DNA from 2 places in the Yinghuangia aomiensis genome. Region 2 is predicted to be linked to the other one. Evidence: predicted binding sites of a transcription regulator. Region 2 holds the regulator's gene; the other holds the start of a gene.
The links. Region 2 encodes HspR, which represses chaperone genes until heat shock. Its sites were predicted from a motif close to TTGAGNNNNNNNNNCTCAA; they were not measured.
Positions count from the first base shown of each region.

Region 1: a site for HspR is predicted at 1,364-1,382, ahead of lon (endopeptidase La). Genes of this name have one in related genera too.

Region 1 is NZ_BAABHS010000005.1:69,200-86,626, reverse strand. Features, by position in the region: gene ABEA93_RS08365 (MerR family transcriptional regulator) at 1-388, opposite strand, end outside; gene ABEA93_RS08360 (hypothetical protein) at 443-772, opposite strand; gene ABEA93_RS08355 (DUF4279 domain-containing protein) at 773-1,231, opposite strand; gene lon (endopeptidase La) at 1,422-3,824, shown strand; gene ABEA93_RS08345 (ADP-ribosylglycohydrolase family protein) at 3,997-4,911, opposite strand; gene ABEA93_RS08340 (putative bifunctional diguanylate cyclase/phosphodiesterase) at 5,216-8,110, shown strand; gene ABEA93_RS08335 (ABC transporter substrate-binding protein) at 8,580-10,154, shown strand; gene ABEA93_RS08330 (ABC transporter permease) at 10,244-11,278, shown strand; gene ABEA93_RS08325 (ABC transporter permease) at 11,278-12,495, shown strand; gene ABEA93_RS08320 (ABC transporter ATP-binding protein) at 12,492-13,547, shown strand; gene ABEA93_RS08315 (ABC transporter ATP-binding protein) at 13,531-14,838, shown strand; gene ABEA93_RS08310 (hypothetical protein) at 15,216-15,542, shown strand; gene ABEA93_RS08305 (DUF6745 domain-containing protein) at 15,582-16,808, shown strand; gene ABEA93_RS08300 (STM4011 family radical SAM protein) at 16,917-17,427, opposite strand, start outside.
Region 2 is NZ_BAABHS010000003.1:241,589-254,505, forward strand. Features, by position in the region: tRNA gene ABEA93_RS05495 (tRNA-Gly) at 408-481, opposite strand; gene dcd (dCTP deaminase) at 724-1,299, shown strand; gene ABEA93_RS05505 (phosphoribosyltransferase) at 1,357-1,854, shown strand; gene ABEA93_RS05510 (bifunctional DNA primase/polymerase) at 2,097-2,741, opposite strand; gene ABEA93_RS05515 (Yip1 family protein) at 2,939-3,994, opposite strand; gene ABEA93_RS05520 ((Fe-S)-binding protein) at 4,190-6,451, opposite strand; gene dnaK (molecular chaperone DnaK) at 6,895-8,748, shown strand; gene grpE (nucleotide exchange factor GrpE) at 8,745-9,368, shown strand; gene dnaJ (molecular chaperone DnaJ) at 9,406-10,584, shown strand; gene ABEA93_RS05540 (heat shock protein transcriptional repressor HspR) at 10,586-11,077, shown strand; gene ABEA93_RS05545 (hypothetical protein) at 11,136-11,468, opposite strand; gene ABEA93_RS05550 (pyridoxamine 5'-phosphate oxidase family protein) at 11,571-12,008, opposite strand; gene clpB (ATP-dependent chaperone ClpB) at 12,186-12,917, shown strand, end outside.

The sequences.
Region 1 (17,427 bases), on a different contig from region 2:
GCACCGCCGGAACAGGCTTCACCACGACGTCCGCAGCAGACATGCAACCCTCGCTTTCGATCGCCCGGAGCCTCGCCTCGACCTGCGCCAACCGCGCGGCCTCCGCCGCCACCGACGCGGCCTGCTCGGCCCGCCGCAACCGCAGCATGCCGCGCAGTTCCTCGGCGCTCACCCGCTCGTCGAGGATCGCCCCGACCTGCTGCAGGGTGAAGCCGAGGTCCTTGAGGGCGACAAGCCGGTTGAGGCGCGCAAGCTGCGCCGCCGCGTAGGAGCGGTAGCCGCTGACCGGGTCGACGGACGCCGGCGGCAGCAACCCGATCGCGTCGTAATGCCGCAGCATGCGCACCGACACCTGGCCGCGCCGGGCGAAGTCTCCGATTCCGAACATGACGCCTTCAGGACAGGGCCTGACACGGTGTGAGAGTCAAGCCGACGACAGGGCTCACGGCGACGCAACGAACCCCTGCGACAGATCGAGCCGGAACTGCGCACCGGCCACCCCCGGCTCCCACCCGCGCTGCAACGCCCGCCGGACGGCCCGCGCGACGTCGGAGGGCAGCACCGGCGAACGGCGGCGACCGACCCAATTGCCCGGATGCGGCCCTGCGGTGCGGACGACGAGCACGGCGCCGGGGTCGTCGTCGAGAGCGACGGCGTAGGTGCAGGGACTCCAACCGAGTGCCTGGCAGTAGCTCGGTCGCCCTCGCAGCCGCCAACGGTAGGCGACGGAGTCGACGACAATCCGGCGCGAGCCGGTCTTGGCGATGGCCACTTACAGCTCCTCGTCCGGGGCCGGGGTCATGTCGTACTCGTCGACGTCGAGGGATGCGCCGGTGGCGGTGAGGAAGGCGAGCGCGCCGCGGTCGAGACACCAGCCGAGCAGGTTGGCGACGGGGGGCGTGTCCCCGGCGGGGCGAAGGCAGCGCACGACTTCCAGCACCGCCGAGCCCATGCCGTCCTCGGCTTCCGCGTCCAGTCGGCGCGCGAGGTCCGCGATGCGCGCGGTGTGGGGGACGAGGCGGGCCAGGACGCAGGCGGCCTGTTCGTCGACACGGCGGCCGGGCTCGCGGCAGGCGACCTGCCAGGCGTGGACCACCGGCCTGGCGGGCGAGGCCCGCTTGCTGCCGCGAACCACGACCTCGTCGGGCTCGATCCCGAGGAAGGCGGTCATGTCGGCGGCCGGGGTGCGGTGGCTTTTGAGCGCGAAGTAGACGTACTGCTCAACCTGCATGCGGGTGACCGTATCCGGCAACGGGTGAGGTTGGTTCGAACGTGTGTGCCAGGTGAGGGGTCTGTGGGGTGTGTTCGCTGTGGGCGATCAGGGGTCGCGGGAAGGGCGGGAATGTTTGCGGGCTCTTTTTTCTTGAGTCGAGTCAGCGCAAGTGCAACGAACGAACCGACTCCGACCCTGGGAGCCCGCAATGAGCGACACCACCTCCGGCATCCTGACCCTTCCGGTGCTGCCCCTCGACGACATCGTGGTGCTCCCGGGTATGGCCGTGCCGCTGGAGCTGAACGAGCCCGAGACCCGCGCCGCGGTCGACGCCGCCCGGGCGCTGCCCGGGATCCGGGCCGGCAAGGGCCAGGCGCGCGTGCTGCTCGTGCCACGCGACGACGGGCACTACCCGGCCGTCGGCACCCTCGGCGTCATCGAGCAGATCGGCCGCCTGCCCAGCGGCGAATCCGCCGTCGTGGTCCGCGGCACCGACCGCGTCCGCATCGGCACCGGCACGACCGGACCCGGCGCGGCGCTCTGGGTGGAAGCCACGCCCGTCGACGAGGCCGAGCCGACCGAGCAGGACCAGGAGCTGGCCCGCGAGTACCGCGCGCTGGTCACCACCATCCTCGGCAAGCGCGGCGCCTGGCAGGTCGTCGACTTCGTCCAGCAGATCGAAGACCCGAGCGAGCTGTCCGACAACGCCGGCTACGCCCCGTACCTGAGCCAGCAGCAGAAGATCGACCTGTTGCAGACCACCGACCTCACCGAGCGGCTGGAAAAGGTCGTCGGCTGGACCCGCGACCACCTCGCCGAGCTGGACGTCGCGGAGACCATCCGCAAGGACGTCCAGGAAGGCATGGAAAAGACCCAGCGCGAGTTCCTGCTCAAGCAGCAGCTCGCCGCGATCCGCAAGGAGCTGGGCGAACTCAACGGCACGCCGGGCAGTGAGGAAGAGGACTACCGGGCCCGGGTCGAGGCCGCGGACCTGCCGGAGAAGGTGCTGCAGGCCGCGCTGAAGGAGGTCGACAAGCTCGAACACGCGTCCGAGGCGTCGCCGGAGAGCGGCTGGATCCGGACCTGGCTGGACACCGTCCTGGAAATGCCGTGGAACGAGCGGACCGAGGACGCGTACGACATCGCCGGCGCCCGCGGCGTCCTGGACGCCGACCACGCCGGACTCGACGACGTGAAGGAACGCATCGTCGAGTACCTGGCGGTGCGCAAGCGCCGCGAGGAGCGCGGTCTCGGCGTCGTCGGCGGGCGGCGCAGCGGCGCGGTCCTGGCGCTCGTCGGGCCTCCCGGCGTCGGCAAGACCTCGCTCGGCGAGTCCGTCGCGCGGGCGATGGGGCGCGAGTTCGTCCGCGTCGCGCTCGGCGGCGTCCGCGACGAGGCGGAGATCCGCGGGCACCGGCGCACCTACGTCGGCTCGCTGCCGGGCCGCATCGTGCGGGCGATCAAGGAGGCGGGGAGCATGAACCCCGTCGTCCTGCTCGACGAGATCGACAAGGTGGGCTCCGACTACCGCGGCGACCCGACGGCGGCGCTGCTCGAGGTGCTGGACCCGGCGCAGAACCACACGTTCCGCGACCACTACCTCGAAGTCGAACTCGACCTGTCCGACGTGGTGTTCCTTGCCACCGCCAACGTGCTGGAGGCCATCCCCGAGCCGCTGCTCGACCGGATGGAGCTGGTGCGGCTGGACGGCTACACCGAGGACGAGAAGGTCACCATCGCCCGCGACCACCTGATCCCGCGTCAGCTCGACAAGGCGGGACTGGAAGCGGCCGAGGTGGCGTTCACGGACGAGGCGCTGCACCGGCTCGCGGGCGAGTACACCCGCGAAGCGGGCGTCCGCACGCTGGAGCGCGCGATCGCCCGGGTGCTCCGCAAGATCGCCGCGAAGCAGGCCCTGGACGACGTCGAACTGCCGCTGACGGTCGGCGCGGCCGAACTGGTCGGCTACCTCGGCCGGCCGCGCCACACCCCCGAGGCGCAGTTGGCCAAGGACGAGCAGCGCACCGCGCTGCCCGGCGTGGCCACCGGCCTCGCGGTCACCGGCGCGGGCGGCGACGTGCTCTACATCGAGGCGTCGCTGGCCGACCCGGAGACCGGCGCGAGCGGGGTGACGCTGACCGGGCAGCTGGGCGACGTCATGAAGGAGTCCGCGCAGATCGCGCTCTCCTACCTGCGGTCCCGCGGGGTGGAGCTGGAACTCCCCGTCGGCGACCTGAAGGACCGCGGCGTGCACATCCACGTGCCGGCCGGCGCGGTCCCGAAGGACGGGCCGAGCGCGGGCGTCACGATGACGACGGCGCTGGTGTCGCTGCTGACCGGCCGCCCCGTGCGGTCCGACGTGGCGATGACCGGCGAGGTGTCGCTCACCGGGCGCGTCCTGCCGATCGGCGGCGTGAAGCAGAAGCTGCTCGCCGCGCACCAGGCGGGGATCACCACCGTGCTGATCCCCAAGCGGAACGAGCCGGACCTGGACGACGTGCCGGAGACGGTCCGCGAGCAGCTGACCGTGCACGCGGTCTCCGACGTCCGCGAGGTCCTCGCGCTGGCGCTGGAGCCGGCCCGGACGCGGGAGCACGCGGCCGCGGCCTGACGGCCCGGACTCCCGCAGGCCCGGCGGCGGCGTCCGCCGGGCCACCCGACCCCGCCGGGGCGAGCAGCCGACCTGCTCGCCCCGGCGGTGCCTTGTCCGGGACGGGGTCAGGCTGGGTGGCCGACTCGGTCGCCGCGGTGGGCCACCCGACCACGCTCGGCCGACGGAAACGTCACGTCTGTCGGTCCGCGCTCTCCCCGCGGTGTCCGAGCAAGCCCCAGCGCTCCGCCAGCCGCGCGTCCAACGCCGCCAAATACTCGCGCCCGTACGCGCCGTTCTCCAACCCGGTGACCAACACCCCGGGCAGATCCGCCGCGTACTCCGGCGTCACCGAAGCCGCGGCCAGGGCGATCGTCGCGACGGTGTCCACGTCCCCCGTGAACGCCACGCATGCGCGCAGCAGCGCCGCCGTGCCGCGGTTCGCGGCGAGGGCCGTCACCGCCGCTCGGGCGCTCGACATCCCCGGCGAGCCGACCTTGCCGCGGTACGCGCGATCCCACGCCCCGTACTCGGCGGGCGCCGGCACCTGCGCGGCCAGCCACCGCGGCAGGTCGGCGGCCGGGCCGAGGCCGTGCCGGCAGTAGTGCACCGCGAACGCCGCCCCCACCGCCGCGGCCACCCCGCCCGGCGTGTCGTGGGTGATCCGCGCCTGCAGCTCTGCCAAACGGCGGACGTCGGCCGCGTCCGGCAGCAGACCCAGCACGCCCGCGCGCATCGCCGCGCCGCTCTTGTCGCTCGCCGGGCGCAGCGCCGCGCGCAGTTGTGCGCCCGTCTTCACCCGGTCGAGCACCGAACGGAAGCCCCCCGCGTAACCCGCCCGCGGGTCGCGCCGGTACGCCGCCACGAACCGGTCGGCCAGGGCCGCCGTCGCGGCCTCGGGTGTTCGGTGCAACGGGTCGTCGTCGAGCAGCCATTCGACGACCGCAAGGCTCATCTGCGTGTCGTCGGTGTAGTGCCCCGGAGCGAGGTCGTGGTGCCGCGGATGCCGGACATAGCCCGACAGCGTGTTCCCGCGGCGGACCAACTCCGGTGCGGCGTACTCGAACCCCGCGCCGTACGCGTCCCCGATCGCCAGTTCGACCAACATGCGGCAAGACCCCCAAATCCCCCGAACGAATCTGTCGCGGTGTCCCTCGCAGGAGTGATGCTCCACGCGGCAACGCCGAGTCTGAGACGTTTCGTGGTCCCGGCGGATACCGTCGACAGTGATCACACGGCTGATCGCGCGTGTGGGGCACACCGTATTACCCGGAGGGACCGCCCGGCGGCGGCCGTGCCGTCAGCCGCCGCGGACCGGCCGATTTCGCCGGACGTCGGAAGGCGGGAGACGTGCAGCGACCGACAGGTAGGGGCAGCGCCATGCACAGCAACGACCGCCGGGGGAGCGGGGCATGAGACCCCGCGACGACGCCGCGCCGGGCCCGGGTAGTGCGGGCGCGGCGGCGAGCCGCCCGGCCGGCCCCGCCACCGCGGACCTGCCGGATTTGCCGGACCTGCCGGTCGTGCCCGGCCTGACCGAGAGCGCGCTGACCGGAACCGGCTTGTCCGACGCGGCCCTGACCGAGACCGGCCGCCCGCTGCCGGGCCTCGCCGAGTCCGACCTCGAATGCGCCCGCTGCGACGTCGCCCGCACCGAACTCACCCGTGCGGACCTGACCCTGACCGCACCGGTGGCGGACGAGGCCGACGCGTCGGACGCGGCGGGCGCGGCCGGGGGAGCGCCTGAGGAGGCGGCGGTCCAGTCGGCACGGCGCTCGGGAACGCCGGTCGGCGCGTCGGACCTCGGCGACCAGGCCGAGTTCGCCTCCGGTTCCGCCGCCGCGCCGCGGTCCGCCCCTGGCTCCGGGGCTTCCCCCGCCGGCCCCGCACTCGCGCCCTCCGTATCGGCTCCCGCAGACACTGCCTTGTCTCCCGCGCCCTCAGCGGCGCCCCCCGCACCCTTCGCCCCGGCCCCCGCGGTCTCTGCGTCCGCGCCCTCCGCCTCGGCTCCGGCGGCCTCCGCCTCCGCCCCGCCCTCCGCTGCCGCCCCCGCGCCCGCCGCCCCGGCTCCCGCGCCTTCCGCTGCGGCGACCGCGTCGTCGGCCCCGACCGCCGCAGCCACATCACCCACCCCCGCCGCCCAGCCCCCCACTTCCGCCGACGGCCCCGCCCACCACGAGTTCGCCCGGCAGTGGGCGCAGCGGCTCGATCCCGACGCGTCGGCCGACGAGCGCGGGGAACTCCTCGGGCGGCTGCAGGACCTGACGCAGCGTCTGGTGCACGCGCTGAGTGCCGACCCGGGCGACCCGCACGAAGCCCGCGCGGTGGGCGAAGCCCTCGTCGCCACGCCCGCGCCCGGCGGCGGCATGCTCGAGCACACGTTCTCACTCATCGGCTCGTGGCTGCCGCGGATCGGCACGCAGGACCCCGACCGCGAGGCGCACGCCCGCCGGGTCGCCGAAGTGCACGGCGCGCTCGCGGCCGGGTACGCCGACGCCCTCCGCACCCGCACGCTCGCCGAGGAGCAGGCCGCGCACGCCGCCGTGCTGGGTGCCCGCGACGACGCCCGCGCCCTCGCCGAGCAGGCGCTGTACGCCAGCGAGGCCCGGTTCCGGGCGGTGTTCGAGCAGTCCGGGCTGGGCATCGCCATCGCCGACGTGCACGGCACGGTCCTGGACGTGAACCCGGCGCTCGCGCAGATGTTCGGGCTGCGCCGAGAAGACCTCACCGGGTATCTCGGTGCGGTCATGCTCACCGAGGACCCCCCGCACGTCGCCCAGTGGTACGCCGAGCTGCTGCGCGGCGACCGCGACCACTTCGCCGCCGAGAAGCGCTACCTGCGCGCCGACGGCGAACCGGTCTGGACGCACCTCACCATCTCGCTGATCCGCGATGCCGCCGGACGCCCCGAGTACCAGGTCGCGATGGTCGAGGACGTCACCGACCGGCACCGCCTGTACACCCGCCTCCGGCACCAGGCCCAGCACGACCCGCTGACCGGCATGCCGAACCGGGCCCTGTTCTTCGACCGGCTCGACGCGGTGTTCGCCGAGCCGGGCGCGCACGACCGGGTCGGCCTCTGCTACCTCGACCTGGACGGGTTCAAGGTCGTCAACGACAGCCTCGGCCACGACGTGGGCGACCAACTCCTCATCGAGGTCGCGCGCCGGCTCGACACCTACGTGTCGCGCGCCGGGCACCTCATCGCGCGCATGGGCGGCGACGAGTTCGTGGTGCTGGTCCGGAACTCCGCCGGCACCGGGCAGGTCGTCGCATTGGCCGAGGGGATCCTGGCCACGCTGCGCGAGCCGTTCCGGATCCGCGGCCACGATCTGACGGTCGGCGCGTCGATCGGCATCGTCGAGCGCCCCGTCGCCGGGACCGGTCCCGCGGACACCATGCGGGCCGCGGACATCACCCTGTACTGGGCGAAGTCGGAAGGCCGCGGCCGCTGGACGGTGTTCGACAGCGAACGCAACGACCGCGAGGTCGCCCGCTACACGCTGTCCGCGGAGATGCCCGCCGCCCTGCACCACGGCGAGTTCTACGTGGACTACCAGCCGCTGGTGGCCCTCGCGGACAACACCATGTGCGGTGTCGAGGCGCTGGTCCGCTGGCGGCATCCGCGGCAGGGCCTGATCGGGCCCGACCGGTTCATCGGGCTGGCCGAGGAGACCGGGCTGATCGTCCCCCTGGGGATGTACGTGTTGGAACGCGCCTGCCGCGCCGCCCGCCGCTGGCACGGCGCCGGACGGCCGAGCCGCCTCGGCCTCGCCGAGCCCGAGCGGGGCCCGTTCATCAGCGTCAACCTCGCCGAACGCCAGTGCCACGAGCCGGGGTTGGTCCGCCAGGTGGAACGCGTGCTGGCGGAGACCGGGCTGGAGCCGGAGCGGCTGCAGTTCGAGCTGACCGAGTCGCAGATCATGGCCACCGACGGCGGCCCCCTCGAACGCCTGCGCGAACTGGCGTCGATGGGTGTCCGCATCGCCATCGACGACTTCGGCACCGGCTACTCCAACCTGGCCTATCTGCGCCGGCTGCCGGTGTGCGAGCTGAAGATCGCCGGGTCGTTCGTCGAGGGTCTGCGCGCGCCCGGCGCCGCGGACCCGGTGGACGCGCGGATCGTCGCGTCGCTGGTCGACCTCGCGCACGCGCTCGGGCTGACGGTGACCGCCGAGGGCATCGAGACCGCGGCGCAGGCGGAGCGCCTGCGCACGATCGGCTGCGATGCCGGCCAGGGCTGGTATTTCTCCCGGCCCGGTCCGCCGGAGCGCATCGCGACGCTGCTGGACGCCGCCGGGCGCTGACCGCCCCGGCGGCCGCCGCGGTCGCGGCCGTGCCCCGCCCGTCGATCTGACGACCTGTCAGATTCGCTGTCCGGCGCCTCGCCATGATCCGCTCTCCGGTCCACCGTGTTCGGTGGCCGGTATTCATCTCGAATTCCGGACGAAAACAACCGGATATTTAGTGCGCTGATGGCCGGAGATGACCGGTTTGTTGATATGTGATCCCGGTAACTTTGTTGATTCCTCGGGAACTTTCGGCGCCAAGCCATACTTCACTCCTGGCCTTCAAATCCAAGGTATAAGGATGTAAGAGCCTGGGAACTCTCGGAAATCGCCCGGTGATCTACGCGCAAAGCCGAGCGCCGTGTCCAGTCTGTGATTTGGTTGAGACCAATCATCAGCCTCTTTCGGGAACACCCGACGGCTAGTGTTCCGGCCCAGGCAGCGCCGGGTGTCCACCATTCGGCGCCTGGGTAGAGGGATTTCATCCATGGCACGTACGAAGCGCGCGATAGCGGCGGCTACGGTCGGCATACTCGCCGCCACCACGCTGGCGGCCTGCGGCAGCGACGACAAGGACAAGAACACCGCCGGCGGCGGCGGTTCCACCGTCATCCTGGGCACCACCGACAAGCCGGGGTCGCTCGACCCGGCAGCCGCGTACGACCTCCCGTCGTGGACGATCATCCGCAACACCTTCCAGAAGCTCTACCGCTATCCGGAAGGCAGCACGACCGCGGTGCCCGACGCCGCCGAGAAGTGCGAGTTCCCCGACCCGAAGACGTACACCTGCACCCTCAAGCCGGGGCAGACGTTCTCCGACGGGACTCCGCTGACGGCCAAGGACGTCAAGTTCTCGTTCGACCGCATGGTCAAGATCAACGACCCGAACGGCCCCGCGGGCCTGCTGGCCGCGATGGACACCGTGGAGGCGCCCGACGACCTCAAGGTGGTCTTCCACCTCAAGGCCGCCGACGTGACCTTCGCGTCCATCGTCGCGAGCGAGGTCGGCGCCATCGTCCCGGCCGCGAAGTACCCCGCGGACAAGCTCGCGGACAGCGGCTTCGTGCTCGGCTCCGGCCCGTACAAGCTCACCAAGTTCACCGCCGACCAGCAGGCGGGCTTCGAGCTGAACGACAAGTACAAGGGCGACATCAAGTCGGCGAACGGCAAGTTCGTCATCCAGTACTTCCCGCAGTCGTCCGCCCTGAAGCAGGCGATCGAGAACGGCACCGTCGACGTCGCCGTCACCGGCCTCTCGCCGACCGACATCCAGGACCTGCGCGGCAAGTCCGCCCAGGGCATCAAGGTCATCGACGGCATCGGCTCGACCATCCGCTTCATGGCCTTCAACGTGAAGAACGCGCCGGCCGACAACAAAGCCGTCCGCCAGGCCATCGCGCAGACCGTCGACCGCGAGGCGATGATCAAGCAGGCCTACAACGGCACCGTCGACCCGCTCTACACGCTGGTCGCCAACGGATTCGCCGGGCACGCCGACGCGTTCAAGGAGAAGTACGGCGCGCCGAGCAAGGAGAAGGCCAAAGCCATCCTCGACGCGGCCGGTGTGAAGACCCCCGTCGACCTGACGCTCTGGTACAACCCGGGCCACTACGGTGCCACCACCGCCGACGAGTACACCGAGATCAAGCGCCAGCTCGACGAGTCCGGCCTGTTCAAGGTCAAGCTCGAAACCACCGAGTGGGAGGCCTACAAGAAGGCCTACGCGGCCGGCGAGTACGCGATCTTCGGCGCCGGCTGGCAGCCGGACTTCCCGGACTCGGACAACTACGTCGCGCCGTTCCTGCTCCCCGACGGCACCTTCCACGTCAACTACAACAACCAGGCGGCCACCGACCTGATCGCCAAGGAGCACAACAGCGCCGACCCGACGGTCCGCAACCAGGCGTTCACCGAGCTCCAGAAGATCGCCGCGGAGGACGTGCCGTTCCTCCCGCTGTGGCAGGGCAAGCAGGTCGCGGTGACGCGTCCGGGCATCGAGGGCGTCGACAAGACCCTCGACGTCTCCGTCCTGATCAGCTTCTGGGTCATCGGCAAGAAGTAGCCCCGGCAATCGCGTAGGACACCAACAGCACTGGGCACGGGCGGAACCGCCGCCCGTGCCCGGTGCCGTGTCCACGAAGGAATCTGACTATGAGCCAGAAATCAGGGAGCCTGGGCCGGTACTTCGCCATCCGGCTCGCCTTGGCCGTCCCGATGGTGCTGATCCTGCTCACGCTGGTGTTCTTCATGATGCGCGTCGCCCCGGGCGACCCGGTCACCGCCTCCGCGGGCGGCGCGAAGATGACCGCCGAGCAGATCGAAGCCAAGCGCCACGCCGCCGGGTTCGACCGGCCGCTGCTGTCGCAGTACGGCGACTACCTCGGGGACGTCATCCGCGGCGACTTCGGCACCACGATCTCCGACCACCGCCCGGTCATGGACATCATCGTGGAGAACGGCGGCGCGACTCTGACCCTCACGCTCGCCGCGATGGTGGTCGCGCTGGGGGTCGGCATCCCGCTGGGCAGACTCGCCGGCCGGTGGAGAGACACCCCGTTCGACGTCGCGACCCGACTATTCGGCATCGTGATGTACGCGGCCCCGGCGTTCGTCCTCGGCGCGCTCGCCCAGCTCGTCGTCGTCAAAAAGCTGCACTGGCTGGACGATTCGAGCCTCCAGGCATCCCCTCTGGTTCAGCTCAACACCCCGACCAAGACCCACATCCTCATCGTCGACGCGATGCTCGCCGGGGACTGGGACGCGGTCAACGACATCTTCCTGCACCTGATCCTGCCCGCGGGCACGCTCGGACTGATCATCGCCGGCGTCTTCATCCGCGTGGTCCGGGTCAACCTCATCCAGACCCTCCGCGGCGACTACGTGGAAGCCGCCCGGGCCCGCGGCATCGCCGAGAAATCGGTGGTCAACCGGCACGCGTTCCGCAACGCGCTGGTCGCGGTCACCACCGTGATCGGCATGCAGTTCGCGATCCTGCTGGGCGGCTCGGTGCTCACCGAGAAGACGTTCAGCTGGCCCGGACTCGGCAACCAGTTGATCAACTACCTGAACGCGCGCGACTACATCGCGGTGCAAGGCATCGTCACCTTCATCGCCGTGGTCGTGGTCGGCATCAGCATCCTGATCGACTTCGTCAACGCGCTGATCGACCCGAGGGTGCGGTACTGATGGCGACCACAGAGATCAACCCGACGCCGAACCCGGCCCCCGAGCCGGCCGCGACCGCCGCCGAGGCGGCCGCCAAGACCAAGGGACACCGCTTCGGCGGCCTCCACAAGATCCGCGCGCAGATCCGGGAAACCGAAGGCGTCGCCAAGTACATGCTCTGGACCGGCCTGGTCCTGAGCGGGATCTTCGTGATCGCCGCGGTGTTCGCGCCGTGGATCGCGCCCTACGACTTCGACACCTACAAGTCCGGCAGCGGCGAGCGCTTCCCCAAACAGGGCGCCCCGAGCGGCACGAACTGGTTCGGCACCACCGTGCAGAGCCTCGACGTGCTCTCCCGCGTCGTGTGGGGTGCCCGCACCGCACTCGAAGTCATCCTGCTGTCCGTCGTGTTCTCGCTGATCGTCGGCGTCCTGCTCGGCCTCGTGTCCGGCTTCGTCGGCGGATGGCTCGACCGCGTCCTCGTGCTGATCATGGACACGCTGTTCGCGTTCCCGTACCTGCTCCTCGCGATCGTCGCCGCGTTCATGTTCCAGGGCCTGCCCGGCGGCGGCGTCCTGACCACGGCACTGGCCATCACGGTCGTCTACATCCCGCAGTACTTCCGCGTCGTCCGCGCCTCGACCCTTTCCGCCCGAGAAGCGGTCTACGTCGAAGCCGCCCGCGCGATGGGCGCCAAGCCCACCACCATCATGCGGCGCTACGTGTTCTCCAACGTGGTCCAGTCGGTGCCGGTCATCACCACCGTCAACGCCGCCGACGCCCTCGGCACCCTCGCCGGCCTCGGCTTCCTCGGCTTCGGCATCCAGCCGACCGAAGCCGCCGAATGGGGCTACGACGTCAGCCGGTCCCTCGACGACATCAACGCGGGCATGTGGTGGACCGCGACCTTCCCGTGCGTCGCGATCGTCCTGGCCATCCTCGGCTTCACGCTGCTGGGAGAGGGCCTCAACGAGGCGCTCAACCCGTCGATGCGCCGCCGCAAGATCGCGAAGGCGGTCATCCCGCCGATCACCAACCCTCGCAAGACCGTCACCCTGACGGCCACCGCGACGGGCACGGCCACCACGGCCGGCGCGGCCACCAAGGCGACCGTCCCGGCCCAGGCCGACCCGCCCCCGGCGGAAACCGCCTCCGGCGACACCGCCTCTGAAACAGCCGCCCCCGACACCACCGCCCCCGACACCACCCCCACCGAGCCGCAGGAGGAGGGCAAGTGACCGACACCGACACCACCCCGGCCCGCGAGGCCGCAACTCCCGTCCTGTCGGCCCGCGACCTGCGCGTCTGGTACGGCTCCAAGCGCGGCCCGGTCGCCGCCGTCGACGGCGTCACGTTCGACGTCCGCCCCGGCGAAACCCTCGGCCTCGTCGGCGAATCCGGCTGCGGTAAATCCACCCTCGGCCGCGGCGTCCTCGGCCTCCTGCCGCCCGGCGCCGCCGTCGACGGCGAAGTCCGTTTCGCCGGACGCAACCTCGTCGGCATGCCCGCCAAGGACCTCCAAGCCCTCCGCGGCCCGGAACTCGGCCTGATCTTCCAAGAGCCGATGACCCGGCTCAACCCGCTGATGAAGGTCTCCGACCACTTCGAAGAGGCCCTGCGCACCCACAACCGCGGGCTGGGCAAAGCCCAGATCCGCACCCGCGCCCTCGACGCACTGCGCGGCATGGGCATCCCGGCGAGCCGCTACGACTCGTACCCGCACGAGTTCTCCGGCGGCATGCGGCAGCGCATCATGATCGCCCTCGCGCTCGTGCTGCGCCCCGCGTTCGTGGTCGCCGACGAACCGACCACCGCCCTGGACGTCCTCGTCGAAGCGCAGATCATCCAGATCCTCGCCGACCTGCGCCGCAACTTCGACACCGCGCTCGTCCTCATCACCCACAACCTCGGCATCGTCGCCGAGGCCTGCGACCGCGTCGCCGTGATGTACGCCGGACACATCGTCGAACAAGGCGACGCCCGCGAGGTCTTCGCCAACCCGCAGCACCCCTACACGCAGGAACTGCTGCGGTCGACGATCTCCCTCGGCACCACCGGCCTCCACTTCATCCCCGGCGCGCCCCCGGACCTCGCCGACCCGCCCGCCGGATGCCGGTTCCACCCCCGCTGCCCCAAGGCGATGCGGGTGTGCGCCGACGAGCAGCCGCCCGAAGTCCTGCTGCCGACCGGCAGCCGCACCACCTGCTGGCTGCCGGTGCCCGACATGACCACCGCGGAAGGCCGCCTTCCGCTCGAGGCGGAGGAGATCGGCGTTGCCGACGAAGCCTGACACCGCCGCGTCCTCCGCCCCCGCGGCCGACGCCTCCGAAACGCTGATCGAGGTCGCCGACCTCCAGGTCCACTTCCCGCTCCGCGGCGGACTGTTCAACCGCCACGCCGGCGCCGTCAAAGCCGTCGACGGGGTGTCCTTCCGCCTCCGCAAGGGCGAAGTCCTGGGCCTGGTCGGTGAATCCGGATCCGGCAAGACCACCCTCGGCCGCACCCTGCTCGGCCTCAACAAGGCCACCGGCGGCAGCATCCGCTACCGCGGCAAGGAGATCGCCGGCCTCCGGGAAGGCGAACTGCGGCCGCTGCGCCGCAACCTCCAGATGGTCTTCCAGGACCCGCACGCGTCGCTCAATCCGGCGATGGACATCGCCACCGCGGTCGGCCACCCGCTCCAGGTCCACGGCCTGGTCCCGGACGCCGCGGAACGCCGCGTCAAGGTCGCGGAAACCCTGGAACGGGTCGGCCTCAGCCCCGCCGAACTGTTCCTCGACAAGTTCCCCTCGGACCTGTCCGGCGGCCAGAAGCAGCGCGCCGTGATGGCCCGCGCCATCATCGCCGGCCCGGAACTCCTGGTCGCGGACGAACCGATCTCGATGCTCGACATGAGCGTCCGCGCCAAGATCCTCCAGCTGTTCCTGGACCTGAAGCGCGACCTGGACCTGACGTACGTCTACGTGACGCACGACCTGGCCAGCGCGAAGTTCTTCTGCGACCGCATCGCGATCATGTACCTCGGGCGCGTGGTCGAGATCGGCCCGACCGCGGAGATCTTCGCGAACCCGCGGCACCCGTACACGAAGGCCCTGCTCGGTGCGATCCCCGACCCCGAGAAGGTCGGCGTCCCGCGCAACCTGCCCCGCGGCGAGATCCCGGACGCCGCCCAGCCGCCGCTCGGCTGCGCGTTCCACCCGCGCTGCCCGGTCGCGGTGGCCGGCTGCGGCTGGGAAGCCCGCGACCTGGCCGCGCTCCTGGACCGGCACTGGCTGGCCGCGGGGGAGGACGCACGGCTGACCGAGTCGGCGCTGTTCGCCCGGCCCGCCGAGCTGGCGACGGCAGGCCTGCGCACGGTGTCGCTCACCCCCGGCAAGGGCCACACCGCCGCCGACATCGTCGAACTCCTCGGCCGCGTCCGGGAGAAGACCCGCGACGATGCGTTCTGGCGCGGTGTCACCGCCGTCGAAGCACGCGGCGAACGCGCCTGCGTCGACTTCGCCGAGGGCTCGGACCCGCGGCTCCGGCTGGTCGGCGGGACGGCCGACACGGTCTCGGTGGCCTGCCACTTGGTGGCGTAGGAGCCGGGCAGCCGCAGGGGTTGCGGGTTGGCGGCCGCCGGGCCTGTGCCCGCCGGACACGATCGTCCGGCGGGCACAGGCCGTTCGACGGATCCCCACTGGCCGGTTTGCGCGGGGATCGCCGGGTACGGTGCCGCAGCCGCACGGAGCTTGAGTTGATCGTCCTACCATCCGATCCCGCCCCGTCGACCGCCATTGGGCGGGCCACCTGACCATCGCCTCGCCGCGGCCCGCCCGCGCCTCCGGCTCCGGACCGCAACTCGACCGGGCGATCAACCTGGGACCGATCGGCTGACGCCGTCTCTCTGTCGGTCGCGCCCCGTAGCGTTCGAGGTGTCGGGGGGATTCCCCGATTCCCGGACCCGCGAGGGGGATCCATGTACCGCCAGGGCGACATCCTGCTGCTTCCGGTCGACGACACCGCGGTGCCCGCCGGGGTGACCGGCCTGCCCGCCAAGCCGCGCGACGGCCGCGGCCGGATCGTCCTCGCGCTCGGCGAAGTCACCGGTCACGCCCACGCGGTGGTGGGCGCCGGCACCCTGTTCCTCGACCCGGAGCCGACCACCATCGGCCACCTCAAGCTCGACGCCCCGACCCGCCTCGTGCACGAGGAGCACGCGGCCATCTCGCTGCCCAAGGGCTGGTACAAGGTCGTCCGCCAGCGCGAGTACGTCCCCGGCGCGGTCCGCATCGTCGCCGACTGACCCGCTGCCGCCACCCCCACCCTTCCCCAGGAGCATGCCGTGACCGCCGCCCCGACCGTCTTCCCCACGCTCACGCTCGCGCACCGGGCCGCCCTCGCCGAGACCGCGGACGCGTGGGCCGACGTCGCCGCGGCGGCCCGCCCCGCCGATCGGGACGCCGCCGAACGCGGCATCCGCGCCGCCTACCGCGCCGCCGGACTCCACGAGCCCGACAAGATCCTCTGGTACGCGTCCCCGCTCGCCGCCGCGGTGGCCGCCACCGTCGTCGCGGGCGCCTTCAAGCCGCAGGAACTCACCGCCCTGCGCCTCCCGGTGCGCGCCCCCGCCGGTTCCCGCGCCGGAGCGAGCGTCCGCGACAAGATCCGCGCCGCGACCTGGGAGCGCGCCCGCACGGACACCGTCACCATCCTCGGCCAAGCCACCTGGGCGCAGGCCTGGGGCGAGATCGCCGAACGCCTGTGGGACCCCACGACCAGCCTGTCGGCCCGCATCCGCGACGGCATCGAAGAAGCCGTCCTCTCCGCCACGGGCACCTCCACCGACCGGGGTCCGGCCGCCCGCCGCGGCACCGTCACCCCGACCGCACCGGTGGCCCGCGAAGCCCGCGCGGCAACGCTCGACGCCCTCGGCGGCCAGCACGACGCCGCCTGGCTCGCCGCCTTCGACGGCCTCCGCCGCTGCTTCCCGCAACTCGACGAATCGCCGTCCGCGCCCGCGCTGGACGCGGTCGCCGAGGTGGCCCGCGCGGCCGGCTGGTGGTGGCCGTACGAGAACGTCGTCCTGGTCGCGGAACGCCCCACCGAACTCCACCGCGACGAGTCCGCCCGCCTGCACAACGGCGAGGGTGCCGCCCTCGCCTTCCCCGACGGCTTCGCGCTGCACGCGTGGCGGGGCATGCCGGTCCCCGCCGACTTCGTCACCGCCCTCGGTCCGGCCGGCAGCGCCCTGAGCGCCCAGCGCATCCGCAACGAGGACAACGCCGAACTCCGCCGCGTCATGCTGGAGATCTACGGCTACGACCGCTACCTCACCGAAGTCGGCGCGCGCCCCCTCCACCGTGACGAAACCGGCGTCCTCTGGCGCATCGACCTCCCCGGCGACGAACCGGTGGTCATGGTGGAGGTCCTCAACTCCACCCCGGAGCCCGACGGTTCGGTGCGCACCTACTGGCTTCGCGTCCCGCCCACCACCCGCACCGCGCGGGCCGGTGTCGCCTGGACGTTCGGCCTCACCGAGCAGGAATACCACCCGGCGCGGGAGACCTGAGCCGCTCCGGATCAGTGCGGGTACGCCTGGCGTGCCCGCACTTCCTGCTGCCCGGCACGGAATTCGGCGATCACGCGCGGCACGGTAGCAAGGCGACCGGTCCGGCGATCAAGCGATTTGCGGCCCCGCGGCGGGTGTCCGCGCCTGCGGACCGAGGGCCGGCCCGGTGCCGAACGCCGCCGGGATGCGTTCCAGGATGCCGCCCGCGAAGACGTCGTAGAGCGGGAGCGCGTCCATGTGGACGTAGCCGATGTGGCAGTCGCACAGCGGCCGCGGGCACGGGCGGCGGCCGAGGGCGGCGCGGAACGAGCCGTCGTACAGGTTGCCGAGGACGTCCGGGACGAAGTGGCAGCGCCGGACGGTGCCGTCGCCGTCGACGCTGACCACCGAGTCCCCGGTGCGGCAGGCCGCGCCGAGGGATGCGTGGGGGCGCCGGCTGAACGCGAAGTGCGGGTCGATGTCCGTCCACGCGGCGGCTTCGGCGTCGCTGTAGGTGCGCCCTTCCGCGGCGTTCACCCACAGGTAGACGTCCGCGGGCAGGTCGTCGCGCAACCGCCTTGCCGCGTCCAGGTGTTCGGGTAGGCCGACGACTCCGGCGGCGAACCGGACGCCGCGGTCG
Region 2 (12,917 bases):
ACCCTCGTCTCGGTATACAACACCTGCACTATACAGTGCATGGGTTATTTTTGGATGCCGCTTGAGGGTGTTGAGTCGCGGCAGCGTCCTTCGATTCCGCTCGGCACCAGGAGGCCGTGCCCCGTGTGTGAAGCGCCATGTGCGTGCTTGAGCGACTTGGTGTTTGACACAGGTGTGTCCCTCACGGCCCGGGGCGGCGCTGATGACGTGCGGGTCCACATCGGGGACGCAGGTTGCTCAGTACCTGCCGCGAACGCCGTTGCCGAGTCGGTGGTCCGGCGCCAAGCGGCGAAGGGAGTCGGCGCGCAGTCCGCGAAGTCGGGACGTTCTGGCACGCCTAGGGCACGGATGCCTAGAGAGGTCTAGACAACAACAAAGGCCCGGGTCGTTGACCTGGGCCTTCAGTCTGGAGCGGGTGACGAGAATCGAACTCGCGCTCTGAGCTTGGGAAGCTCATGTTCTACCATTAAACTACACCCGCATTGTCGCTGGTCCCCTAGGGGAGCGACGGTGTCACTGTACCTGATTCGGGAGAGTGGGTGCAGCAAGGTTTGCGGCGTCGGCGGGGGTGGGGTTGCCGCGGCAGGTGGGTGGAGTGACGGGGTCGGTGAGCCGGTTGGCGAGCCTGCCGGGGTGGCTCGTGGGTGGTGAGGCGGGTGGCGAAGGCGGCCCGCCCGGGGAGTCCCGTTTGGGTGTATCGGCTGGGGCGACTACCCTCTTTGCGTGCTGCTTTCGGACAAGGATATTCGCGCGGAGATCGACGCCGGTCGGGTGGGGATCGACCCGTTTGAGCCGGAGATGGTCCAGCCGTCGAGTGTCGACGTCCGGCTTGACCGGTTCTTCAGGGTTTTCGAGAACCACCGCTACCCGCACATCGACCCTGCGGTGGAACAGCCGGATCTGACCCGGCTGGTGGAGCCCGAGGGGGATGAGCCGTTCATCCTGCACCCGGGTGAGTTCGTGCTGGCGTCGACGTACGAGGTCATCACGCTGCCGGACGACGTGGCCAGCCGGCTCGAGGGGAAGAGTTCGCTGGGGCGGCTGGGGCTGCTGACGCACTCGACGGCCGGGTTCATCGACCCGGGGTTCTCCGGGCATGTGACGCTGGAACTGTCGAACGTCGCCACGTTGCCGATCAAGTTGTGGCCGGGGATGAAGATCGGGCAGCTGTGCCTGTTCCGGCTCTCCTCGCCGTCCGAGTTCCCGTACGGTTCGTCCGTGTACGGCTCGCGGTACCAGGGCCAGCGCGGTCCGACGGCGTCGCGGTCGTTCCAGAACTTCCACCGTTCGAAGATCTGAGTCCCGCAGACCCCGCCCGATCACCTCGTCCCGATCACCTAGTTAGGCCACCCCGACATGACCGACGTGCGCGAGAACCTCACCTGGGAGCTGCTCGGGGACGCCACCCGCGAGCTGGCCGAGAAGGTCGCCGAGGACGGTTACGAGCCGGACATCATCCTGTCCATCGCCCGCGGCGGGGTGTTCGCGGCCGGGGCGCTGGCGTACGCGCTCGACTGCAAGAACCTGCACTTGGTGAACGTGGAGTTCTACACCGGCGTCGGCACCACGCTCGAGATGCCGATCATGCTCGCTCCGGTGCCGAACATCATCGACTTCACGGACAAGAAGGTCCTCGTCGCGGACGACGTTGCGGACACCGGCAAGACCCTGAAGCTGGTGCGCGACTTCTGCGAAGGCGCGGTCGCCGACGTGCGCTGTGCGGTGATCTACGAGAAGCCGCAGTCGTCGGTGAAGTGCGAGTACGTGTGGAAGTACACCGAGGACTGGATCAACTTTCCTTGGTCGGTACTGCCCCCGGTGGTGAGCCGCGAGGGCCAGATCCTCGACGCATGAGACCCGAGGCGTAAGGCCAGGCCTACGAGGGCCCGCGCAACGCCTCCCCAACGCAACACCCACACCCCCCGACACCTCAAACCCCGCCCGCCCAATACCGGGCAGGCGGGGCTTCGGCGTTCCGCGTCGGCGGCCTCGGGAGGCAGGGCCGGTCAACGCTCATTCCGCTCCGGGGAGCCCCGGCGGCGAGGCCGGGCGGGCGGCCGCGGGGGCGGACTCCCGGGCGGGTGGGGAGGGTTCCGTCAACCACTCACCTCCTCCCGCGGGCACAGCGGGAACGCCGGCGCTCTGCCGTGCAGGCAGGCCCGGACCAGCGTTCCCAGCAGGTCGACCGCTTCGGGGAGCCGCCGGTCGGCGGGGTCCGGCGCGATGGCCCACCGCGGTTCCGGGCCGGCCGCCCCGGGGCCCGAGGGGGCCGGGACGACGTGGCCGGAGCCGTGGTGCCGGATGTCGAGGCGGGCGGCGTCGTTGTGGTCCACCGTGTACCAGTACACGTCGCGTGCGCCGGGGCGGACCAGGAACAGCAGCCGGTCGGAGGGCAGGTGCACCACCGGGCCCGGGGGGAAGCCGAGTTCGTCGAGGTCGCGGATCGCCGCGTACCCGACCGGCGCCGGGGTGTCCAGGACGTCGAACTCGTGGCCGGTGGCGAGGAGCACCGTGTACGGGCGGCGGCTCCACCAGGCGCGGACCACGTCCGCGGACCGGCTGGCCGCGCCGGGCCCCGCCGGATCGGCGGGGTGCGCGCCCGGCGCGGGGCAATGGGGGGACCGGCACGAGCAGCCGTCGTCGTCGACGTACGCGCCGCGGAGGACCGGCCAGCCGCGGTCGGTCGCGTAGAACAGGGCGGCGGCTTGGAGAGCCGTCCGGGTGCGGGTCCGCAGGAGCATGAGAGGTCCTTTAAGCGCGGGCGCCTTTCCCGGCGCCGGCCTCGGTGGTGTGCTGTCCCCGTGTACTCCACGAAACCGCGTGGGGCTTGGTGGCGGGAAGATCCATCCGAGGGCCGTGTGGGACCGCTTGCGGACCGGGTGGTCCGGTGGTGGTCCGGTTCGCGGCGGGGGCCGCCGTCACACCACCGGACCTTGGCTTACCCCGCGATCGGCAGCTTCAGCACCAGCAGCAACGCGATCAGCTGCACCGACACCGCCCCGAACGCGCGCGGCCACGGCAGCTCGTGCACGCTCCGGGCCGTCGCGGCGAGCAGCCACGTGGTGAGCACGAACGACAGTAGCCCGACCCCGACCACCAGCGGGCTTCCGTCGCGCGCGAACAGCGCGACCACGAGCCGCGGCGCATCGGTCAGCCACGTCACGAGCATCGCCAGCGTGATGAACGGCCCGGCTTCCCCGTTCCCGCCGAACGTCTGCGCGAGCATGTTCGACACCCACCCGAGCACCGCGCAGAACGCGGGCACGAGCAGCGCCGTCATCAGCAGCGCGGGCACGCTGGTGCTGAGCGTCGACGTCAGGACCTGGTCGCGTGCCTTGTCGTTGGCGACCATGGCGAGCATTCCGCCGATGGCCGCGATCGCCAGCGCGGACCACCAGAACGCCTGGTCGCGCGCGGCGTCCAGCGTCGCCATCGGCCTGCTGATCAGCCCCTGCAGGACTTCCTGCCAGGTGAGCCGCCGCGCGGGCGGCGCGTACACCGGCGGCGCCGGCTGGTACGGCTGGCCGCCCCGGTACACCGTGCTGCTCTGTCCGCTGCCGGGCTGGCCGGCCTGCGGGGTCATCTGCGTGTACCCGTCCGGCACTTGGCCGTAGATGTACAGGCTGGTCTCGTCCGGCAGCGACAGCGGCCCGCCGGGGTAGGCGCCGTCGCCTTGCGACCCCTGCTGCCCGCCTTGCCCGCTCTGCCCGCCCTGGCCGCCTTGCCCGCCGGGATAACCCCCCTGCTGAGCCCCGTACCCCTGCTGCCCGCCGTGCGGCGGTCCGCCTTGCTGCGGTCCGCCGTGCTGGGGCCCGCCGTACTGCTGCCCCCCGTGCTGCGGCCCGCCGTAAGGCGCCCCGTCGCCCGGCTGCTGCCGGTACGGGTCCTGCCCCTGTTGCCCATACTGCTCACCCGGGTATCCGCCCGGGTACCCGCCGCCCCCGCCGGGGTAGCCGCCCCCGTCCGGGCGGCCGCCGTAGTAGTCGCCGCTCACACCCTTGACGGTACCGGGTCGCACGGCGGCCGGTGTCGCCGTAGGACTGGCGTATTGCCGCGAACGGATCGGCGGCAGCCCGGCGGACCCGCCACCGGCAGCCACCTCCCGACCACCCACCCGACGCCAAGCGGCGGTGGCCCGGATTTCCGGACCACCGCCGCCGACACATCCGTCAAGCAGGCAACCGCGGGTCTACTCCGCCGGCACCTCGGCCGCCTCCACCGCCGGGCCGCCGGCCATCTCCGGCACCTTCACCGACTGCAGCAGCAGCTGCGACACATCCACGACCTGCGTGGACTCCTTCGCCTGCCCGGTCTGCTTCTTGCCCGTCACCGAGTCCGACAGCATCACGAGACAGAACGGGCACGCCGTGGACACGATGTCCGGGTCGAGCGACAGCGCCTCGTCGACACGCTCGTTGTTGATGCGCTTCCCGATGCGCTCTTCCATCCACATGCGCGCACCGCCGGCGCCGCAGCAGAAGCCGCGCTCCTTGTGCCGGTGCATCTCCTCGTTCCGGAGCCCGGGCACCTTGGCGATGATCTCGCGCGGCGGCGAGTAGATCTTGTTGTGCCGACCGAGGTAGCACGGGTCGTGGTACGTGATGAGCCCCTCGACCGGGCCCACCGGCACGAGCTTCCCTTCGTCCACCAGGTGCTGCAGCAGCTGCGTGTGGTGGATGACCTCGAAGTGCCCGCCGAGCTGCGGGTACTCGTTGGCGATCGTGTTGAAGCAGTGCGGACAGGTCGTCACGATCCGCTTCTTCGACGCCGGAAGCTTCGTGGCCTCGTCCTCGTCGTCCTCGCCGAACGCCATGTTCAGCGTCGCGACGTTCTGCGCCCCGAGCATCTGGAACAGGAACTCGTTGCCCAGACGGCGCGCGGAGTCGCCGGTGCAGGACTCCTCCTTGCCGAGGATCGCGAACTTCACGTCCGCGATGTGCAGCAGCTCGGCGAAGGCCTTCGTCGTCTTCTTGGCCCGGTCTTCCAGGGCGCCCGCGCAGCCGACCCAGTACAGGTACTCGACCTCGGCCGGGTCGATGTCCTCGCCCATGATCGGGACCTGGATGCCGGTGGACTTCTTGAGTTCCTTGACCCAGTCGAGGCGCGCCTTGGGCGCGAGGCCCCACGGGTTGCCCTTGTTCTCCAGGCCCTTGAGCATCGTGGCGGCCTCGGACGGGAACGCCGACTCGATCAGCACCTGGTAGCGCCGCATGTCGACGATGTGGTCGACGTGCTCGATGTCGACCGGGCACTGCTCGACGCACGCACCGCACGTCGTGCACGACCACAGGACGTCCGGGTCGATGATGCCGCCGTCTTCGGCGCTGCCGATCAGCGGGCGCTCGGCCTCGGCGAGTGCCGCGGCCGGGACCTTCGCGAGCTGGTCGGCGCTGCCCTTCTCGTCGCCGCCGAGGTCCTTGCCGCCGCCGGCCAGGAGGTACGGCGCCTTCGCGAACGCGTGTTCGCGGAGCGACATGATGAGCAGCTTCGGGGACAGCGGCTTGCCGGTGTTCCAGGCGGGGCACTGCGACTGGCAGCGGCCGCACTCGGTGCAGGTGGCGAAGTCGAGGAGGCCCTTCCAGGAGAAGTGCTCGACCTGGCCGACGCCGAAGATGTCGTCGTCCTTGGGGTCCTCGAAGTCGATCGGCTGACCGCCGGAGGTCATCGGCTGCAGCGGGCCGAGAGCGACGGCGCCGCTCGCCTCGCGCTTGAAGTAGATGTTGAAGAACGCGGTGAACCGGTGCCACGCCACACCCATCGACGGGTTGACGCCGATGGTGGTGGCCCACGCCATCGAGATGACGATCTTGACCAGCGCGACCGTGTACACGAGCGTCTCGAGCGTGTCGACCGACAGCCCGTCGAACGCCTTGATCAGCGGGTACGAGACCAGGTAGTGCGCGTCCCACGAGTCGATGCCGCGCAGCGCGCCTTCGAGCCCGCGCAGCAGCATGATGCAGATGCCGACTCCGAGCACGACGCCTTCGACGAAGTACGCCTGCCAGAACGTGGAGCCCGCGAACCGCGACTTGCGGCCGGCCAGGCGCGGGTGGCTGGCCTGGCGGATGCCGATGAGGACGAGGATGGCCAGGACGGTCATGAAGCCGAGGACTTCCTCGACGACGTTCCAGACGACCCAGTGCCCGATGAAGGGGATGGCGAATTCGGCGTCGAAGAGCTGGCCGTACGCGGTGACGAGGGTGAGGACCAGGGCCCCGAACCCGACCATGACGAACCAGTGGGCCGCGCCGACGATGCCCCACTTGAGCATCCGGGTGTGGCCGAGGATCTCGGTCAGCATGTTGGCCAGGCGCTTGCCGGCGGGGCCGGTGCGGCCGGGAACCGGTTGCCCGAGTCTGGCGTACTGATAGATGTACACGGCGGCGCGCCCGAGCAGGGCGAAGCCGACCACGCTGATGACCAGCGCTATGACGATGGCGGCGAGCTGCATCGCGGTTCTGCTCCTCCGGTGGGACGTCCCTTCCGGGGCGTGTATCGGCCGTCAGCGTACGGCCGTGCAGGGATCTTACCGACAAGTAACTTATCCGCTGAACGGATGATCTCTGTCACGGCGCCCGGGTTGCGGTGCACCGCTGATGTGACGATCCGTCAGTTTTCCTGTCGACATGCTGCCAGGCCCGGTGCCCTTCTCTCGACGGACCCCCTCTATTGGGACTGCGTTCTCCCTCACTCTTACACCGCGCCGCGAGTTGCCTTCGCACCGCACCGCGCGCCACTCTCCCGGTTGTCCCTCCTGCGGCCGACCCGAGCAGTAAAGTTGAGTCGGGAATACTCAAGCGGTTTGACGCCGTTGAACCGGTCGTTCATCCTTGAGTGCGTATCGCTCAACCCTGCTAGTACCCGTGACTCGGAATACCCCCGGAGGACCCCAACATGGCACGTGCGGTCGGAATCGACCTCGGTACGACGAACTCTGTCGTCAGCGTTCTCGAAGGCGGCGAATCGACCGTCATCACCAACGCGGAGGGGTCCCGGACCACACCGTCCGTGGTGGCCTTCGCGAAGAACGGCGAGGTGCTCGTCGGCGAGGTCGCCAAGCGCCAGGCCGTCACCAACGTCGACCGGACGATCCGTTCGGTCAAGCGGCACATCGGTACGGACTGGACCGTCCAGATCGACGACAAGAAGTACACGCCGCAGGAGATCAGCGCCCGCATCCTGCAGAAGCTGAAGCGCGACGCCGAGGCGTACCTGGGCGAGAAGGTCACCGACGCGGTGATCACCGTCCCGGCGTACTTCAACGACGCCGAGCGCCAGGCGACCAAGGAAGCCGGCGAGATCGCGGGCCTCAACGTGCTCCGCATCGTCAACGAGCCGACCGCCGCCGCGCTGGCGTACGGCCTCGACAAGGGCGACGAGCAGACCATCCTCGTGTTCGACCTCGGCGGCGGCACCTTCGACGTGTCGCTCCTGGAGATCGGCGACGGCGTGGTCGAGGTGAAGGCCACCAACGGCGACAACCACCTCGGCGGCGACGACTGGGACCAGCGGATCGTCGACCACCTCGTCGCGCAGTTCAAGAACGCGCACGGCGTGGACCTGGCCAAGGACAAGATGGCGCTGCAGCGTCTGCGCGAGTCGGCGGAGAAGGCCAAGATCGAGCTGTCCAGCTCGAGCGAGACCAGCATCAACCTGCCGTACATCACCGCGTCGGCCGAGGGCCCGCTGCACCTGGACGAGAAGCTGACCCGCGCGCAGTTCCAGCAGCTGACGCAGGACCTGCTGGACCGGGTGAAGGTGCCGTTCCACAACGTCATCAAGGACGCCGGCATCCAGCTGTCGGAGATCCACCACGTCGTCCTCGTCGGCGGTTCGACCCGTATGCCGGCCGTCGCGGACATCGTGCGCGAGCTGACCGGCGGCAAGGACCCCAACAAGGGCGTGAACCCGGACGAGGTCGTCGCTATCGGCGCCGCGCTCCAGGCCGGTGTGCTCAAGGGCGAGGTCAAGGACGTCCTGCTGCTCGACGTCACCCCGCTGTCCCTCGGTATCGAGACCAAGGGCGGCATCATGACGAAGCTGATCGAGCGGAACACGACGATCCCGACGAAGCGCTCGGAGATCTTCACGACGGCCGACGACAACCAGCCGTCCGTGCAGATCCAGGTCTTCCAGGGCGAGCGCGAGATCGCGAACTACAACAAGAAGCTCGGCATGTTCGAGCTGACCGGTCTGCCGCCGGCGCCGCGCGGCGTCCCGCAGATCGAGGTCACGTTCGACATCGACGCGAACGGCATCGTCCACGTGTCCGCCAAGGACCTCGGGACGGGCAAGGAGCAGTCGATGACCATCACCGGCGGCTCGGGCCTGCCGAAGGACGATATCTCCCGCATGATGCGCGAGGCCGAGGAGCACGCCGAGGACGACAAGAAGCGCCGCGAGGACGCCGAGACCCGCAACCAGGCGGAGCAGCTCGTCTACACGACGGAGAAGTTCCTCAAGGACAGCGGCGACAAGGTGCCGGGCGACGTCAAGTCCGAGGTCGAGGCCACCCTGGTCGAGCTGAAGGACGCGCTCAAGGGCGAGGACATCGCGCAGATCCGCGACGCCGCGGAGAAGGTCGCCACGACGAGCCAGAAGCTGGGTTCCGCGATGTACGCGGGCGCGCAGCCGGGCGAGCCGGGTGCGCCGGGGGCTTCCGCGGGTAACACTGCGGGTGCCGCCGACGATGATGTCGTCGACGCCGAGATCGTTGACGAGGACAAGCGTGAGGGTGGTGCTGCGTGACGGAGGGGACGCACGGCTTCCCCGAGGAGCCGGTGATCCGCGACAAACGGCGCATCGATCCCGAGACCGGTGAGGTGCGCGGCGCTTCCGCGCAGGACGGGGCCGCCCGCGAGGGCGGTCCCGCCGCGGAGCAGGCCGGCGGCGGGTCGGCCGATCTGGCGGAGGCTCGTGCGCAGGTGGCCGAGCGGACGCTCGACCTGCAGCGCCTGCAGGCGGAGTACGCGAACTACCGCAAGCGGGTGGACCGCGACCGGCAGGCCGTGGGCGAGCAGGCCGTGGTCAAGGTGCTGACCGAGCTGCTGCCGGTGCTCGACGACATCGGCCGGGCGCGCGACCACGGCGAGCTGTCCGGCGGGTTCAAATCGGTGGCCGAGTCGCTCGAGTCGGTCGTCGCGAAGATGGGCCTGCAGAGCTTCGGCAAGAAGGGCGAGCCGTTCGACCCGGTGGTCCACGAGGCGCTGCTGCACAGCTACGCGCCGGACGTCACCGAGCCGACGTGCGTCGAGATCCTGCAGCCCGGCTACCAGTTCCGCGAGCGGGTCATCCGGCCCGCGCGCGTGGCGGTGGCCGAGCCGGCGGACCCGGCGGACGCGCCGGCGGGCGAAGCGGACAACGGCTGAGCACGGGGCTGGACATCACGAAGGGAGGCGGGGCGCCGTGAGTACGAAGGACTACCTGGAGAAGGACTTCTACAAGGTTCTCGGCGTCCCCAAGGACGCCGGCGCCGCGGAGATCAAGAAGGCGTACCGCAAGCTCGCCCGCGAGTACCACCCCGACGCGAACAAGGGGGACGTCAAGGCGGAGGAGCGGTTCAAGGAGATCTCCGAGGCCTACGACGTGCTCGCCGACGAGAAGCGGCGCAAGGAGTACGACGAGGCCCGCGCCTTGTTCGGCAACGGAGGGTTCCGTCCGCCGGGCGGGGCCGGGGCCGGCAACTTCCCGTTCGACCTGGGCGACCTGTTCGGCGGCGGTGCCGCCGGGCAGGGCGCCGGGGGCGCGGGGGCGGGCGGTATCGGCGACTTGTTCGGCGGTCTGTTCGGCGGCGGCCGGACGGGTGCGCGGCAGCAGCCGCCGCGGCGCGGCCAGGACGTCGAGTCCGAGGTCACGCTGAATTTCTCGGATGCGGTGGACGGCGCGACGGTGCCGATCCGGCTGACGAGTTCGGAGGCGTGCCGGCACTGCAACGGGACCGGCGCGGCGGCCGGGACGATGCCGCGGACGTGTCCGACGTGCAGCGGCACCGGGCAGACCAGCCGCAACCAGGGCGGGTTCGCGTTCTCCGAGCCGTGCCGGGACTGCAAGGGCCGCGGCCTGATCGTCGACGACCCGTGCATCGTGTGCCACGGCAGTGGGCGGGCCAAGAGCGCGCGCACCATGCAGGTGCGGGTGCCGGCCGGCGTGCAGGACGGGCAGCGGATCCGGCTCAAGGGAAAGGGTGCGCCGGGTGAACGAGGCGGGCCCGCGGGCGACTTGTACGTGGTCGTGCATGTGCGTCCGCATCCGGTGTTCGGCCGGAAGGGCGACAACCTGACGGTGACGGCTCCGGTTTCGTTCCCCGAGGCGGTGCTGGGTGCCGAGGTGACGGTGCCGACGCTCGGCGGCGCGCCGGTGACGCTCAAGCTGCCGGCGGGTACCAAGAACGGAGCGACGCTGCGGGTCCGGGGCCGCGGTGCGGCCCGCAAGGACGGCACCCGGGGCGACCTGCTGGTCACGGTCGAGGTGCTGGTTCCGCAGGACCTCGACGCGAAGGCGCTGGAGGCGTTGGAGGCCTACCGGGTCGCCACGTCGACGGAGGACCCGCGCGCGAAGTTGATGGAAGCCGCGAAGGGAGCGTGACATGAGAGCGGACGGAGGGGGGCCGCGGGGCGGAGTTCCGGGCGGCCGCGGCGGGCTCGGGCCCGGCGGGCCGTACGAGCTGAACGATGTCACGCCGGTCTACGTGATCTCGGTCGCCGCCCAGCTGTCCGGTCTGCACCCGCAGACGCTTCGCCAATACGACCGGCTCGGCTTGGTCTCGCCGGACCGGGCGGCCGGTCGCGGGCGGCGTTACTCCGCCCGCGACATCGTGCAGTTGCGCGAGGTGCAGCGGCTCTCCCAGGAGGAGGGCATCAACCTCGCGGGTATCAAGCGCATCCTCGAACTGGAGAACCACGTCGAGGCGTTGCGCATGCGTGTCGTCGAGCTGGAGGCGCAGGTCGCCGAGGCGGGCACGGTGCAGGCGCAGCGGGAGGCCGCGGTGCACGCGTCCTACCGGCGCGACCTGGTGCGGGTGCAGCCGCAGGGCACCGCGCTGGTGGTGTGGCGCCCGAAGCGGGGCCGCGGGGACTGAACCGGTGGCGCGCGTCGCTGCGGGGGCGGCGTGCGGGGCTGCCGGGGAACTCCGGGTCTCAGCGGGTGTCGAGCCGGTCGGCGGCGTCCGCGAACCAGGTGTCGACTTGGGTGCGGTCGTAGCCGCGTCGCACGATGGCGAGGCCGTTGGCCGCGCCGTCGGCCCGCAGTTGCGCGGTGTCGACGGTGAACCGGCCTCCGGCCAGGGCGCGTCGGACCTCGGCGATGCGGGCGTCGACTTGGTCGCGGTCGTAGCCGCGGCGGACGAGGTCGAACCCGGGGGTTTCCGGGGGTTCCGGGGATTCGGGGGACGAGGCCGCGGGTTCCGCGGAGGCCCGCCTGGCGGGGACCGCCGTCGGGTCGGTGTCCGTGCCGCGTTTCCACCACGCCATTGCCGGTCTCCCGTCCGAGTGTGCCGCCGTGCGCCGGACCGGAGCGACTGTACGCCGCGGGGGCGGTTGCCGGGAGGCCCGGTGCCGCCCGGCGGCGGGTGCTCAGCCGCGGCCGAGCGTGCGCGTCACCCGGATCTCGATGACCACCCGGTCGGGGTTGGCGCGCGGCGTGCGGTAGCGCTCGGTGTAGCGGCGTTCGGCGTCGGCGACCGCGGCCGGGTCGTCGACGACCACGGCGATGCCCTCGAGGGTCGCCCAGCGGGCGCGGTCGACCTGGCAGACGGCGACCCGGGCGCCGGCCGGGCTGGCGGCGGCGACGTTGCGGGCTTTGCGGCTGGTGCGGCTGGTGATGACCCGGGCGATGCCGGTCTCCGCGTCGTAGGTCGCGCCGACCGGGACGACGTGCGGGGTGCCGTCCGGGCGGAGTGTGGTCAGCGTGCACAGGTGGTACTCGCGCCAGAAGGCCGCGTAGGCCTCGGAGACGTCGGGCGCCTCGGAAGCCTGGTCGATTCCGGCGGGGGCGGTCGCGGCGGTGGTCATGCGGCGACGGTAACCGGGGCGTGCCGGGCGGCCGCCGCGGGGGTCGTCGGCGCCGGAAAATCGGGCCGTGATTCTCTCCCTCCAGAAAGTTGAGCGGAATACACTCAACTTTGGCCGGCGTTGTTCCAGGCAGCAACGCAAACCCGTCGTCGTCAGCAAAGGAGTCGCGTCGCGCACATGGATGCCAACAAGCTCACCACGAAGGCCGCGGAAAGCCTGTCCACGGCGGTCCGCAAGGCGGCGGTGTCCGGGCACCCCCAGGTGGAGCCCGCGCATCTGCTCGCGGCCCTGCTCGAACAACCCGAAGGCACCGCGGTGCCGCTGCTCGCCGCGCTCGGCGTCGACGCGGCCCGGGTGAAGGCCGAGGCCGACCGGGCGCTCGACCGGCTGCCGCGCGCCCAGGGCTCGACCGTGTCCGCGCCCCAGCTCGCCCGCGAGACGCTGGCCGCGCTGGAGGACGCCGGGAGCCGCGCCGACGCGCTCGGCGACGCGTACGTCTCCACCGAGCACCTGCTCGTCGGGGTCGCCGAGTCCGGCGGCGCGATGGCCGACCTGCTCAAGGCGCACGGCGCCGGGCCGCAGGCGCTCCTCGACGCGTTCACCAAGGTCCGCGGCAGCGCCCGGGTGACCTCGCAGGACCCGGAGAGCACCTACCAGGCGCTGGAGAAGTACGGCCGCGACCTGACCCAGGAGGCCCGCGACGGCAAGCTCGATCCGGTGATCGGCCGTGACGCCGAGATCCGCCGCGTCGTCCAGGTGCTGTCCCGGCGCACCAAGAACAACCCCGTGCTGATCGGCGAACCCGGCGTCGGCAAGACCGCCGTCGTGGAAGGCCTCGCGCGGCGCATCGTGGCCGGCGACGTGCCCGAGTCGCTGCGCGGCAAGCGGCTGATCGCCCTCGACCTGGGC